Mariniflexile sp. TRM1-10: one gene and its partner. The protein of the gene in region 1 interacts with the protein of each later gene in a pairwise test. Links are inferred from orthologs where the notes say so. Each region holds a gene or a part of one and is shown on either strand. Other genes may lie near its edges.

The links. Proteins that work in one complex are often made in the same cells at the same time.
Region 2: the proteins of CJ739_RS12630 (region 1) and recJ interact in binary tests that used the Escherichia coli proteins (3 or more experiments, as listed by UniProt). The link is inferred for Mariniflexile sp. TRM1-10 from one-to-one orthologs.

Annotation. Positions count from the first base shown.
Region 1 is NZ_CP022985.1:3,002,142-3,010,144, reverse strand. The notes cover bases 1-2,964. They hold CJ739_RS12630 (type IA DNA topoisomerase), read right to left. Parts: upstream 2,650-2,964; coding sequence 352-2,649; downstream 1-351. Other genes in these bases: CJ739_RS12625 (ice-binding family protein), read left to right, coding at 2,876-2,964; CJ739_RS12635 (pseudouridine synthase), read right to left, coding at 1-365. In the rest of the region: more of CJ739_RS12625, read left to right, coding at 2,965-3,946; CJ739_RS12620 (voltage-gated chloride channel family protein), read left to right, coding at 4,319-5,623; CJ739_RS12615 (hypothetical protein), read right to left, coding at 6,025-6,468; CJ739_RS12610 (SRPBCC family protein), read right to left, coding at 6,793-7,287; CJ739_RS12605 (response regulator), read right to left, coding at 7,372-7,770; CJ739_RS12600 (sensor histidine kinase), read right to left, coding at 7,767-8,003.
Region 2 is NZ_CP022985.1:1,855,239-1,858,381, reverse strand. What follows is about bases 178-3,143. They hold recJ (single-stranded-DNA-specific exonuclease RecJ), read right to left. Parts: upstream 2,522-3,143; coding sequence 833-2,521; downstream 178-832. Other genes in these bases: CJ739_RS08000 (OsmC family protein), read right to left, coding at 2,564-2,986; CJ739_RS08010 (MFS transporter), read right to left, coding at 178-826. Outside these bases: more of CJ739_RS08010, read right to left, coding at 1-177. UniProt on the Escherichia coli protein: Single-stranded-DNA-specific exonuclease.

The sequences.
Region 1 (8,003 bases):
GCATCCAACCTAAAAACTTTACAAGGTTTCGTTTGGTATTTCTTGCCATTAAAACCAATCTCCACCCCGTTCGATAGTTTTTCAATTGCTTCAAGTGTGATATCACCATTTACTTGGGCGTAATATTCTTTATCTACTTTTTGGCTGTTCACAAAATCACTCATTTTCCCATCGGTTGTAAGCAATAGCAAACCTTCCGATTTTTCATCCAACCTACCAATGGGCATAATGCCTTCTGGAAAATCATGCAATAACCCCAAGAACTTTTTAGATTGCTGTTTGCTATCGTTACTCGCAAACTGACTTAAAAAACCATAAGGTTTATAAATTATAAAATGACGATGTTCGCTTTTAGACAGTCCCATTCAAAATACTATAAACCAGTTCTTTGGTTGGTTTTTGTCCGTTTATTTTTTCCCGAACCCTATCAAAAGTGACTTTAAAATCGCAACCCGATTTATAATCGCTACAACCATAAGCGGCATTTCCTTTAATAACCGTCCCTTTTTTACATTTCGGGCAGGTGAGCTCATCTGGTGCTGCTTCCGCTTTCTTTGGTGCTTTTTTAGGTTCAAATTTAAGCTTGAAATTTTCATCAAAACGCAATAAGCCCTCTACGGTACCCGTACTTATCTTAAAGTCTTTTAAATTGACTGTAGAGCCCTTTTGAAGCAACCTTATATATTGCTTCTCCGATATTTTTTTATCGGCAAATGTAAATGGCAATACAAAATCGCAACCTGCTTTATAATTACCACAACCATAAGCCAATTTTCCTTTTATAATGGTTGCTTTTTTACATTTTGGGCAAACCTCAGCCAAAATACCCGCCACTTTCTTATTCCCTGATGTCGCTTTATGTTTTTTCACGGTTGCCGCATGCGATATATTAGCGCGAGTCGTTTCGCTACGTACCTCATACACCAAGGCGTCAACCATACGTTTCATGTTGTTTATAAACGCACCGGCAGTAAATTCGCCTTTTTCAATATCTTTTAATTGCTTTTCCCAGGTACCTGTTAGTTCTGCCGATTTTAATAAATCATTTTGAATCGTATCAATTAATTGGATACCCGTTTGGGTTGGCAATACCTGTTTTTTGTTTCTAACGATGTATTTGCGTTTAAAAAGCGTTTCAATAATATTGGCCCGTGTTGATGGACGCCCAATACCATTTTCTTTCATTAAATCGCGTAACTCATCATCGTCCACCTCTTTCCCTGCAGTTTCCATAGCACGTAGTAACGAGGCTTCGGTAAACTGATTGGGTGGCTTGGTTTCCTTTTCTAGAAATGAGGGTTCGTGCGGCCCTTTTTCGCCTTTTACAAAGGTTGGTAATATATCCGGTTCTTTTTCTTTAGCATTGGAATCTTCAAATACCACACGCCAACCTTTTTCCAAAATTTCCTTTCCCGTGGTTTTAAACGAGACCTCAGCGGCTTTCCCTATCACGGTGGTATTCGATACCGAACAATCATCATAAAACACCGCAATAAAACGCTTTACAATAATATCATATACCTGCTGCTGGTTATATTGCAAGTTGCTTTGCATGCCTGTGGGGATGATGGCATGGTGATCGGTGACTTTTTTATCATTAAATACCTTAGGGGATTTTTTTATCTTTTTTCCTAAAAGTGGCTGTGTTAAGGAGGCGTAATTGGTCAACTTTTGCAAAATGCCCGTTACTTTTGGGTAAATATCATTGGGTAAAAAGGTGGTATCTACTCTGGGATAGGTTACTACTTTTTGTTCGTATAAGGTTTGTGCTATTTTAAGCGTTTCATCTGCTGAAAATCCAAACTTAGTATTACAATATACCTGCAAGCCTGTTAAATCGAATAGTTTGGGTGCGTATTCATTCCCTTTCTTTTTTTCAATAGATACAATTTCAAAATCGCTTTCTTTTACTTTATGGGCTAATAGTTCACCATCTTCCTTTTTTAAAAAACGCCCTTCTTCATAGCTAAAAAGCGTTTCACGATACATGGTCTGTAATTCCCAATACGGTTGTGGCTTAAAGTTTTCTATTTCTTTAAAACGATTCACCACCATGGCCAACGTTGGTGTTTGTACACGCCCAATAGACAATACTTGTTTGTACCCTCCATGTTTTACGGTGTATAAACGCGTAGCATTCATACCCAATAACCAGTCACCGATGGCTCTGGAAAAGCCCGCATAGTATAAATTATCGTAGTTTGCCGATGGTTTTAAGTTTTCAAAACCTTCTTTTATGGCTTCGGTGGTTAATGATGAAATCCATAAGCGTTTTACTTCGCCTTTGTAATTGGCCTCATTCATGACCCAACGCTGGATAAGCTCGCCTTCTTGTCCCGCATCCCCGCAATTGATAACCACTTCGGCTTTATCAAATAAACTTTTAACGATTTTAAACTGCTTTTGGATACCTGAATTCGACACCACTTTGGTTTCAAACTTTTCGGGAAGCATGGGTAGGTTATTTAAATCCCAACTTTTCCAATAGGGTTTATAATCGTTCGGTTCTTTTAAGGTGCATAAATGCCCAAAGGTATACGTTACTGCATAGCCATTGCCCTCGTAATACCCATCCCGTTTGGTATTGGCACCCAAAACGGAGGCGATTTCGCGGGCTACACTTGGTTTTTCGGCAATACAGACTTTCACTTAGTTCCTATTAAATTAAGGAGTGCAAAATAACAATTTAGAAGTTGGTTTTAAAAAGGAATTGTTAGGAGTTATTAACGGTGTTTGAATTGGTTTAGGAAGCGTTGGTTTATTAACTAAATTGTGAGAAACATGTAACTATTTAAAAATATCGTGTAACACCTCCGTTAATTAAGAGCCTACCTTTGACCCGTGATATATTTCACATACAAACAATAAAAAAAATATGAAAATTAGAAACATTTTATCATTCGTAGTAATGGCCTCAGTTATCTTATTCACTAGTTGTGATAATAAAGATGATAATGATACACCGCCTGTCACAGTTAATGAAACTTATCCTACTAATAATACAGCGGGTGTTTCACGTAATGCAGTTATTTCAGCAACATTCAGTGAGCCAATGGATGCGTCAACAATAACGACTTCCAGTTTTATCGTAAAACAGGGAACAACGGATGTTTCTGGATCAGTTAACTATTCTGGAAATGTGGCAACCTTTACACCATCAAATAATTTATCTGCAGGTGAAATCTATACAGCCACTATAACAGAAGACGTAAAAAACCTTGCAGGTAAAGCTATTGCTGCCGATATGGTTTGGAATTTTACAACTGGAGGTACTTTAACCACTCTTGACGCAGTAAATCTTGGTGCATCGGCAAATTATGTTATTTTGGCCAAAACGGCTATCAATAATTCTTCAACCTCAACCATTATTGGTGATTTGGGGTTAAGCCCTGCTGCAACATCTTATGTCACTGGATTGGCATTAACCAATGCCACAGGATATGCGACATCGGCACAAATTACAGGAAAAGTATATGCGGCTGACATGGCTGACCCTACCCCAGTTAATTTGACTACAGCGGTTGAAAATATGATTACGGCCTATAACGATGCAGCGGGTAGACCTTCACCAGATTTTATTGAATTGGCTACAGGAAACATTGGTGGAAAAACACTTTCGCCAGGTCTTTACAAATGGACAAGTTCGGTGACCATACCTTCATCAATCACTATTTCCGGTACAGCAAGTGATGTTTGGATCTTTCAGATTGCAGGTGACCTTAACATGAGTGCAGGTATTAATATGACCTTAGAAGGAGGTGCTCAAGCTAAAAATATTTTCTGGCAAGTAGCCGGTGAAGCAACTTTTGGAACCACATCACACTTTGAAGGCAATTTACTTTCTATGACAGGAATTACATTACAAACGGGAGCAACCATGACTGGAAGAGCCCTTGCGCAAACTGCGGTTATCCTTGACGGAAGTTCTGTTACGAAACCACAATAATATATTAAAATAAAATTTTCAATAACGAAAGAGGCGAACCGAAAGATTCGTCTCTTTTGTTATGGGTTTATATTATATATTCACCTATTATTTTCCGTTTTTTAAGGCGAAATAACTGTTGAATCGGGCAACAAGGTCATGCCTATATATAGGTAACCACCTATAATAGTTTCTTAAAAAAGGAGCTATATCTGTGACCTTTTATGGTTTCAGAAGTCTTGTGTTGTGGTTACTGTATTGTAAAACGTTTTTTTATTTTATATTTGCATTTCAAATTTGGCAATGAGGTCTGCCTTAAACCGTTCCATTTGGAGCTAATGACATCTACTTTTAATGGCTTATGCCACTGTAGAATCATTTATTTAAGACAATATGGACAAAACAAAAATCAAGAAGTTTTTATTCTCATTTGAACAAATCCCCACTTTAGTATATCTTTTTAAATGGATTTTTATCTGCCTGATATTAGGCGTCATTGTAGGAAGTATTTCTGCTTTTTTCCTATTAAGCTTAGAATGGGCAACAAATTGGAGAGAATCCCATTTATGGATAATAGCTTTATTACCCGTTGGTGGATTTATAATTGGTTTATCTTATCATTTGTTTGGAAATAGTGTTGTAAAGGGCAATAATTTATTACTGGAGGAATTCCATTCTCCCAAAAAAATAATTCCCTTTAGAATGGCTCCACTTGTTCTGTTTGGCACAATTTTAACCCATTTTTTCGGTGGTTCTGCGGGTCGTGAAGGAACAGCGGTGCAAATTGGCGGTGCAATTGCCGATAGGTTTACAAAGGTTCTCAAATTGTCAAAACGAGATAGGAAAATTGTTTTGATAGCAGGTATAAGCGCAGGTTTTGCATCCGTTTTTGGAACACCACTGGCAGGAGGGATTTTTGCATTGGAAGTGTTGATTTTGGGCAGGATAAGATTGGATGCTATCATTCCAAGTTTTATGGCTGCGATTCTTGCCAATTATTTTTGTGAAATTTGGAATGTTTCACATACCCATTACCATATTAGTACGGTTGCTGAAATGACACCAATAAATCTGTTGTGGTCCTTATTGGCAGGAATTATTTTTGGTCTTGTGGCAATGCTCTTTTCCAAATCAACCCATTTTTGGAGCAACCTTTTTAAAAACAACATTAAATACCCTCCATTTCGTCCTGTAATTGGCGGGGTCATTTTGGCTATTGCAATTTATTTTATGGGAACCACAAAATATATCGGGCTTGGAATACCTACCATTGTTGATGCATTTGACGTCCAGCTTAATTCTTACGATTTTCTTTTAAAAGTCCTGTTTACATCATTCACCCTTGGAGCCGGTTTTAAAGGAGGCGAGGTAACCCCCTTGTTTTATATAGGAGCAACTTTAGGGAATGTGTTGATCTGGTTTATTCCATTGCCCATGGGTTTGCTTGCAGGAATGGGATTTGTAGCGGTTTTTGCAGGAGCAACAAATACACCTATTGCTTGTACCGTCATGGGCATAGAACTTTTCGGAATAGAGTCAGGGGTTTTTATTGCGTTGGCCTGTTCCACAGCTTATTTGTTTTCTGGCCATTCAGGCGTTTATTCTTCACAAATCATCGGAAGTCCGAAAAACAGTTCATATATACGGGAGAAAGGTTTGCCCCTATCTGAAATTAAAAATAAAAGAACCCGAAAATAAAACATTTTATAGCGGTATGGATTTATATTGTATATGGAACGCATCTTGACTTTTTCTATTTCCTGAAAAATGGTAAAAGCTTTTAGCCTAGCCTAACATCAAGTTTTGCATCTCAATGTAAGCAAAGGATAAATAAACCATGGACTTGAAGTCCATAGTTTTGTTTGCAGACTAAATCTGCAAGATTAGTTTGCGAAATTAATCGGTGAAATTTTACCGCAGATTCGCAAATTTTTAACATTTTAGGTAATCTGCGAATTTGCGGTAAAAATTTTTAGAACCTAAAAGGGAAATGCACTAAAGTGCATAGTTTTAACTATTTATGTGACCAATAAACAAATTTTACCAAGTAACCATATAAAATTCCAATTATGGAGGCTGCTATAAGCGTTTTGTTGTATTTATTTAATCCAAAACCAACCATGGCTTCCTGCTACAGCTCCTGCGGTTGTAATAAGACTAAGGATTAATAGTACCCAATGCACCCTATGTATGATACCGAAAGTTCCGTCCGGACTTTTAATCGCGTATTTTTTAAAAACCCTATGAAGTATAAATGGCTCAAGGACATAAAGTATCAATGAAAAAATTATCCATACCAATGTCATGGCATGTATCCACCAAAACTTATAATCCAAGTATCTATTCCATGCATTGAGTTCATACAGCATATAAAAACCTGTTATTCCCGTCAGTAAAGTTGTTATTTTCGCTTGAATGGCAAACCGCCCTTCAATCTGCTCAAATGTTTGTATTTGTTCTTCTTTCGATTTCATCTTCCTGATGGCAGGAATTAATACAGTAGTGACCATAGCGACACCACCAATCCAAAAAATTACTGCCAAGATATGTATTACTCGAGCGAGTGTAAAATATTCCATTTTCTTTTAAATATTTATCAATGGTTTTGTTTCTAACGTAACTTCGATATAAAACGATATACTAATTATTGATTAAAGAATAGTATTTCTGTCACCTCGAGCGCAGTCGAGAGGTTTTTAGACTTTGATACCCTTAAATAAGGTCTCGACTTTAGTTTATCTTGAGCATTATCGAAAATGAAAATACATTTTTATTTGAAGATAAAAGCGTAGCTTCCGAAAGGCTCGACCAAACAGTGTTAATACAAATGATTGATTATTAGATAAGGATAAATCGAACTTACGTTTCTAGTTATTAATCATTGGGGGAAACTTTTCATTCTTATTTCTTAAATCTATTCCACCTTCAAATATGGACTTTAAGTTTGCTAAATAAAAAGTCCAACCGTTTGAGCAACCAAGCCGCACATACTGTTTGGAATTATCATCTAATGGAATGTTATGGTGCTTTAGCGTGACAACAATATATCCGTCAACTTCTTCAAGATTTACATCCACTAAACAATCACCTTCAAAAGTAAATTGGATATAATTCTTACCGTTGACATTTGTTATCTTCCCTTTCATGGGTTCATCATACAAATACCAATACCACGTATATTGAATATTTTCAACAACATTCTTGTCTGGCTCATATAAAGAATTGTCTGGTTTGTAAAAAACAACTTTCTTCAAGAACCATCGTTCTAGTTCTGACCCTTTTGTCCAAGCATCATAAATATTGGACAAAGTAGACTTAACGGCTATTCGCTTCGTATATGAAGTCCAATTAAAATTTTTCATATAATCTTTTTATATACTAAATCACCAATTAAATAATCGTCACGCTTGTTGGCAACTATGCTTTTATTCTTTGTCAGTACCGCGTTATAAACCTTGAATCATTTCAACAAATTTGGCTTCTGTTACCGGCTTGATAATAAAATCTGTTACTTCGCTTATTGATTTTGCCTTCATAATGTCCGCAGGGTCGTTTGATGAAGAAACGATGTAGATGGGGATCTTCTTTTCTAATTTAGGTTTTAGGGAAATGAATTCTTCAAGAAACTCCCAACCATCCATAACGGGCATATTGAGGTCAAGTAATATGACATCTGGCAACGCTTCCATCAAGGACAGAGATGACTCCAAAAAGTGTATTGCTTCCCGTCCATTATAGAAAACCTTTATATTTTTCACAAGATCGGTTCTTTCTATTACTTTTTTGGTAATAAAATGGAAGACATCATCATCGTCCACGAGGCATATATTTTGTACTTGGTTCATAGTGTTTTTTCTTTTGATAGTTTAATGGTAAATTTTGTCCCTTCTTCAGGTTTGCTTTTTACTTTTATATGTCCCCCCATGGCATCTATTTGGGTTTTAGTGATGAATAGTCCAAAACCCTTGGCTTCAGGATGCTTATGAAATGTTTTATGCAATTTGAATAATTTGTTTCCGTGCTTTTGTATGTCAATACCAAGCCCATTGTCACTAATTTCAAGATATACCCACCCTGA
Region 2 (3,143 bases), 1.2 Mb from region 1 along the record:
CCCCAACTGCAGGCGCAGCACGCAACACACCAAAACCTTCGCTACCAACTTTCAATATATCCTGTGCAAATATAGGTAAGAGTGCAATGGCACCACCAAATAACACCGCCACCATATCTAAAGTCATAGCGCCCAAAATGGCTTTTGTTTTAAATACAAACCGTACCCCTTCTTTTAAACTTTCAATAACAGGCTCACCTATTTTAGGGTTTAAAATAGGTTTTCTTTTTATCTGTAATAAAATAATAAATGATAAAACTATCAACCCAAAAATGATGCAAAGTGACCAATGCACACCAATCCAACTAATAAAAAAACCTCCAAACGCTGGTCCTAAAACCGATGCCATTTGCCATGTAGAACTATTCCAAGTGGCAGCATTAGGATATACTTTTTTAGGCACTATTAAAGCCACTAATGAGAATATGGTGGGACCAAAAAACGAACGCAAAAACCCTCCAAAAAACACCAAAGCATAAATACCATACAGTACGGATTTAGTTTCCCAACTGCCTGTAACCGCATCCCATGTGAGTAAAAACAGGCCAAAACTAATTATAGAAAAAGCCGCTATGCAAAGCGCTAACAGATTTCGTTTTTCTTTCTGGTCTACAATATGGCCTGCAAACAGAGCCATGGTAAATGCTGGAATTATTTCCATTAGACCAATAATACCCAACGATAACGGATCTTTAGTTAAACTATACACTTCCCATTCTATGACGATAAATTGCATAGACCAGCCAAAAACAAGCACAAAACGCACTAATAAAAAGATGTTGAATTCCTTAAAGCGAAGTGCTGCATAAGGATCTGTTTTAGCCATACTTTATTATTTGATGTCTCTTAATTTGAGTTGCAAAGACACATTTCCCTGCCATTCGTTTTCATCGACAGAATAAACGGCTTTAAATATTCTTTTATTTGAAATTAAATCGAATTTATCGCCCATTCCAAAACCTATAGCTACCAGACTTTTAGATTGTGGTTGGGCAACGGTTATTCTTAAATGGGTTTTGTCTTCACCTACACATTTTCCGTAACCAGTATCAACCAAATTGTCGGTCATAAAAACAGGAGTCATATTATTAGGACCAAAAGGTGCAAACTGTTTTAAAATCCTGTAAAATTTTGGAGTGATGTTTTCCAAATCAATCTTAGCATCAATTTTAATTTCGGGCGTTAAAAGATTTCTGTCGATGGTTTTTGAAACGACATCTTCAAAAGCTTGTTTAAAGGCTTCGTAATTCTCTTCCAAAAGTGTTAAGCCCGCAGCATATTTATGACCACCAAATTGTTCAATATGTTCGCTACACGCTTCTAAAGCGTTATAAATATCAAAATCACGCACCGAACGTGCCGAAGCAGCTAGTCTATCGCCACTTTTTGTAAACACCAATGTGGGTCTGTAATAGGTTTCGGTTAATCTAGAAGCCACAATACCAATAACGCCTTTATGCCAATCTTTATGGTAAACAACAGTAGTAATTCGGTTTTGCTCATCTTGCTCTTCAATTTGTTTAAGAGCTTCTTCGGTAATTTGTTTGTCTTTTTCACGCCTATCGAGATTATAATTGTTAATTTCTGAAGCGTATTTAGCTGCCAATTCACCATCTTCCTCTGTTAAAAGTCTTACCGCAAAATTACCGTGTTCCATACGCCCTGCAGCATTAATTCGAGGTGCTATAATAAAAACTACATCGGTAATCGTTAATTCTGTTTTGTCAACTTGATTTAAAATAGCTTTTATTCCTGGCCTTGGATTGGTATTAATTACCTGTAACCCGAAATATGCTAACACTCTATTTTCACCATCGATAGGCACTATATCTGCGCCAATAGCGGTTGCTACCAAATCTAGATACCCCATTAAATCCTCGGGGGTCAAACCGTCTTTTTGGGCCAAGGCTTGAATTAATTTAAAACCCACCCCGCATCCACATAATTCTTTATAAGGATACGTGCAATCTTCTCTTTTGGGATCTAAAACCGCTGTTGCTTGTGGTATGGTATCGGCAGGTCTGTGATGGTCGCAAATAATGAAATCAATTCCTAATTCTTTAGCGTAAGCGACTTTATCGACCGATTTTATACCACAATCTAAGGCAATGATGAGCGTGAAATTATTTTCTAAAGCGAAATTGATTCCTTTATATGAAATACCGTATCCTTCATCATATCTATTGGGAATATAGGTATAAACCAAGCTGTGTTTAGACTTTAAATAGGATGCCATTAATGCCACCGAGGTTGTCCCATCAACATCGTAATCACCATAAACCAGAATATTTTCTTGGTTAGCCATGGCTTCTTCAATTCTGGCTACGGCTTTATCCATATCTTTCATTAAATATGGATCGTGCAAATCGTCTAAACTTGGTCTAAAAAAAGTTTTGGCATCTTCATACGTTTCAATACCGCGCTGTATTAATAATGTAGCCACCACTTCATCTACTTGAAGTGCTTTTTGCAAAGCTTCAATTTTTTTAGATTCGGGTTTGGGTTTTATTGTCCAACGCATCTATTTGGTTGAAAGTTTAAGGTTGATTTAGAACTTTATTTATTATTTATTATGAAAATGGGTTTCTATGGTTAATTCTGAAAACTGTCGAAACATTTCCATAACACCACAATATTTTTCAACCGATAAATCGACTGCTCTTTGAAGTTTCTTTTCACTTAGATTTCCACCATAAAAATGAAAATGCATAGTTACTTTATCATAATATTTCGGATCTTCTTCAGTAAGATTTGCTTCTATATCTATTTTAAAATCAGCCACATTCAATTTCATCTTTTTAATAAGCAACGCCACATCCAGGCCTGAACAACCTGCTAAAGCCGATAACATTAATGCCTTTGGGCGATATCCTTCTCCATTTCCACCATTTTCTGGTCCTGCGTCTATAAACAAATTATGTCCCGATGGATTGGTGCTTTCAAACTTCATGTTTCCCAACCAAGTTGTTGTAATAAGGTTTGTCATTTTTATTAAGTTTTATTTGATACCATTTAAGATGGTATTCCCTATTTAGATGGTAAAAATACATATTAATTTTCCAAAACAAACATTTGGGTTTATTTGTTGTCTAATTCTACAAAAAACTTAACTTATAAAAAATGTACTACTAAAATCTTTATTT